One region of the Rhizobium sp. S163 genome, then DNA from elsewhere that is predicted to be linked to it. Evidence: riboswitches for the same ligand, from Rfam matches in the RefSeq annotation. Region 1 holds a riboswitch; the other holds the start of a gene.
What was found. Region 1 has a riboswitch for thiamine pyrophosphate ahead of thiM (hydroxyethylthiazole kinase). Riboswitches for the same ligand answer to the same signal wherever they lie in the genome.
Positions count from the first base shown of each region.

Region 2: it holds a riboswitch for thiamine pyrophosphate, as region 1 does, so the genes downstream of both, thiB (thiamine ABC transporter substrate binding subunit) here and thiM (hydroxyethylthiazole kinase) in region 1, are expected to answer to the same signal.

Region 1 covers NZ_JAUDSA010000012.1:579,514-581,712, reverse strand. Annotated here, with positions in the region: gene thiE (thiamine phosphate synthase) at 1-225, opposite strand, end outside; gene thiM (hydroxyethylthiazole kinase) at 222-1,025, opposite strand; TPP riboswitch at 1,074-1,169, opposite strand; gene QTL96_RS12365 (Lrp/AsnC ligand binding domain-containing protein) at 1,247-1,717, opposite strand; gene putA (trifunctional transcriptional regulator/proline dehydrogenase/L-glutamate gamma-semialdehyde dehydrogenase) at 1,838-2,199, shown strand, end outside.
Region 2 covers NZ_JAUDSA010000038.1:290,520-292,718, forward strand. Annotated here, with positions in the region: gene thiP (thiamine/thiamine pyrophosphate ABC transporter permease ThiP) at 1-285, opposite strand, end outside; gene thiB (thiamine ABC transporter substrate binding subunit) at 285-1,265, opposite strand; TPP riboswitch at 1,346-1,461, opposite strand; gene QTL96_RS30365 (MDR family MFS transporter) at 1,535-2,199, opposite strand, start outside.

The DNA.
Region 1 (2,199 bases):
CGCCTCGACATCATCGTTGACGACAAGCAGCGCGCCCGTCCCGGCGAGCGCTTCCTTCAGGGCAAGGCCGGTGTCTATCATGCGCGCCGTGGAGGCGTGCTTATCGCGGAGCTGCACGACAGTGGCGCCACCGGCGGCGGCGCGCCTTGCGGTTTCGACCATGCCGATGCCGGCGCAGAGCTCGGGATCGAGGACGAGATAGAGCGAGAGATCGATCCCGCTCATAGCATCCGCACCCGCGCATTGTTGTCGATCGCGGCGCCGTCTATCGCCGCTAGGGCATCGAGGAACCGCCACGAAAATGACCCCGGTCCGTCAGTGACCCGCGCCGCCTCTTCGCCGGCGACGGCGAACATGGCGAGTGCCGATATCGTCGCTTCGAACGGAGCACCGGGCCTTGCGGCGGCGAAGGCACCGACGAGGCATGTCAGCGAACAACCGAGCGCCGTCACCTGCGGCATCAGCGAAGAGCCGCCCTCGATGCGGCAGGCGCGCGCGCCGTCGGTGACGAAATCGACCTCGCCGGTCACCGCCACCACGGCCTGATGCTTGTCTGCGATATGGCTGGCGGCAGCTTCCGCCTGCTCCACGGGGTCGCGGCTATCGACGCCCTGCCCCCGGCTTTCGCCACCGGCGAGCGCGATGATCTCGGACGCGTTGCCGCGAATGATGGTCGGGCGAAGCGCCAGCAGCTCCGCGACGGCCTGTCTGCGAAAGGCGGTCGCATAATGGGCGACAGGGTCGAGGACCCATGGCTTGGCGTTTTCGCCCGCCGATCTGGCAGCGGCACGCATGCCGTTCAACCAACTCGACGAGAGCGTGCCGATGTTAACAGTCAGCGCGCCGGAGATCGCCGCGAACTCGCCGGCCTCTTCCTCTGCATGCACCATGGCAGGCGAACCGCCGGCTGCGAGCAGCACGTTGGCGGCGATGTTCATCGCAACGAAATTGGTGATGCACTGAACGAGCGGCCTTTGCGCGCGCATGGCATCGAGCATCGAACCGGGAGATCTGTCGTCTTTCATCATGCCCCTTTCGGGCGGGGCAAGACGCGGGGACCCTGATAGCACTGCCGAAGGGTCCGAGCGACTCCCTCCGCCAGCATTATCTGGTTCAGGTTCAAAGGGTACTTCTCAGTCTGCCGTCGGCAAACGCCCCTGTCTCTCAATGGGTCTGTTTTGTCAGAGAAGCCGACCGCTGTCACGCGCAAAATGACAGGAGCCCGGAGCTGGCAATCAGCCGCCGATCAGGCGCCGTTCTCCTTGATCGCTTCCATCGCAACAAAGGTCGATGTGTTGGCGACGAAGGGAAGGCTGGAGATCTTCTCGCCTAGAACGAGGCGATAATTGGCGATATCGGACGTGCGTATTTTCAGGAGGTAGTCGAATGCGCCCGCGATCATGTGGCACTCCTCCACCTCCTGCAGCTTGCGAACCGCGACGTTGAATGCGTTCAGCGCGTTCTCCCTGGTGTCGGAGAGTTTCACCTCGGTAAACGCCACATGGTTGCGGCCGAGCTTGTTGACGTCGATGATGGCGCGGAAGCCGAGAATGTAGCCATCCTCGATCAGCCGCTTGAGCCTGACCTGGCAGGGCGTGTTGGACAGACCCACGCGTTTGGCGAGGTCGGTCACAGACATCCTGCCATCGGCGACGAGCGCGTCGAGGATGCGCTGATCGAATTGGTCGATTTCCCTGACATTTCCCGCGCTCGCCACAATAATTTCCTCCAATATGAATATTGAATAGCGAACTAAAGACTAGAACGTTCCAAATCAAGTGAAATTGACTTCTCGAAATCTGCTAGCTTCGCGACATCAGCGGATCAGGAGCCCAGCATGGCAATCACCACCGACGCGGCAGCAGTCGAAGTCACAGTAGAGCAGGGCAACGGCTCTGCAAATCCCTTTGATGGATTTGCCCCTCCGATCCGAGAACAGAGCGATCTACGCCGCGCCATCACGGCTGCCTACCGCACGCCGGAGACGATCTGCGTGCCACGCCTGGTTGAAGCAGCCGCCCTCCCCGATCACGTCAGGAAAGCCGCTGCCGACACCGCCCGCAAGCTGATCGAGGCCCTGCGCGCCAAGCACAAGGGAACTGGCGTCGAGGGATTGGTGCATGAATATTTGCTCTCCAGCCAGGAGGGCATCGCGCTGATGTGCCTGGCCGAGGCGCTGCTGCGTATCCCCGACACGGC
Region 2 (2,199 bases), on a different contig from region 1:
GAGCCGGATGATCCAGATGCGACCGACAAATCGCGGCTGCCGCGCCAGCGCCCGTGCGACCGGAATGGCCAGCACGACAGACAGCAGCGTCGAAAGCGCCGCCTGCAGAAGCGTGAAGCGCAGAACGCGCAGGATGTATGGATCGGAAACGATCGCGCCGACGGGCATGCCATCGGTGGAGATCAGCAGGGACAGCGTCGCGACCGTCACGAAGACGATGATCGCGGCGAGGCTAAGCGCCCCGCCAGCCAGCGCGTATCGTCTTTCGGACGGCGCAAGAAGCATCAATTCATGCTCATGGCGGCCAGCCACTCGTCGATCCAGGCCTTGCGGTTCTTGGCAACCTCATCCGAGCTCATTAGGAAGGTCTTCGACGGATTGACAAGCTTGCCGAAAGCATCCGGCAGCGGTTCCGAGGTCTTCGACACCGGCATCATCCAGTTGTTGGTCGGGATCGTGTCCTGGAAGCCTGATGTCACCATGAACTTCAGGAAGTCCTGCGCCAGCGCCTTGTCCGGCGCATTCTTCAGGAGGCCGGCAACCTCGATCTGGATGTAATGCCCTTCGGAGAATGCCGCTGCCTGGTAACGATCGGTGTTTTCCGAAACCATGTGATAGGCGGGCGACGTCGTATAGGAGAGCACCATCGGCGCCTCGCCCTTGGTGAACAGGCCATAGGCCTCCGACCAGCCCGGCGTCACCGTCAGCACGCGTTTCTTGAGCTTGGCCCAGGCTTCCGGCGCCTGGTCGCCATAGACCGACTTGACCCAGAGCAGCAGGCCGAGGCCCGGCGTAGAGGTGCGGGGATCCTCGATAACGATCTTCTGCGCGGGATCGCCGTCTACCAGTTCCTTCAAGCTCGCCGGCGGCGTCTTGATTGTCTGCGTGTCGTAGATCACGGCGAAATGGCCGTAGTCATAGGGCACGAAGACATCATCCTTGAAGCCGCCGGGGACCTTTAGCGCGCTGGTATCGACGCCGCTTGCATCGAACAAGCCGGTGGCCTTGGCTTCCGTGATGAGGTTCGTGTCGAGGCCGAGCACGACATCGGCCTTGGTGCCGGCACCTTCGAGCTTCAGACGCGACAGCAGTGCCACGCCATCCGCGACGCTGACGAAGTTGACCGTGCAGCCGCAGGTCTTCTCGAACGCGGCCTTTACCTTGGGACCGGGACCCCATTCGGAAGTGAAGCTCTCATAGGTGTAGATGGTGAGCGTCTTGTCGGCGGCGTGTACTGCCGTTGCCGAAAAGCCCGCCAACAGCATGGCAGCGCCGAGCGCATAGGTCTTGAAATGGGTCATGACACCTCTCCTCTAGGTTCATTGAAGGGGAAAAGGGCGGTGCCTGGTGTCACGCGTCTAATCCCTCCGCCGGTGTTAGCCGGATCAGGTTCCGCGGGTTGGCTTTTGCAAGCCTCTCAGCCAAGCATCCTGAAGATACGAGGCACCCCGTTAGAGCGTCGCAAGGTGTATATCCGTAGCCGGCGTCTGGCAAGAGCGGACGTCGGCCAGGGTTCGTCAGGCAGATTCGTCGGCTATTCGGCGGCCGCTTTTGCGGGCGCCGCACCGGTGCGCGGCAATTGCACCGGCTTCAGCATCAGTGCCGCGAGCAGGCCGATGAAGGCAATGAGACACGAGGTCAGGAACAATGGCACGAAGGCGCTGGCATAGGCATCTGCCACCGCCTGGCGCGCGGCTTCCGGCAAGGCCGCCATCATCTTCGGCGTCAGCTGCTCGATATTCTCAACGCCGGGGATGGACGCTCCCGTCCGACCGAGCTGCGAGCCGATGATCGCGCCGTAGATGGAGATGGCGATCGAGGCTCCGCCCATGCGCGACAGCGTTACCGATCCGGTCGCCGCCCCGACATCGCGGGCAGGCGCCGCGTTCTGCACGCCGATGATCGGCACCTGCTGCGCGAGGCCGATACCGATGCCGTGCACCGCCATGATCGCGCCGATGATCAGCACGGGTGTTCCGGCATGCACCTGCGACAGCAGCGCGAAGGCGACAGTGCCGAAGGAGAGGCTGGCGACGGCGAACGGCTTGTAGCGTCCCGTCGCCGAAATGAACCGCCCGGCCGACAGCGAGCCGCATACGATGCCGCCGGTGAGCAGAATGAAGAGCGCACCGGCCGCCGATGGCGACAGGCCTGTGGTCGTCTGCAGGAACAGTGCGAAGTAGTTGACCATGCCGATAC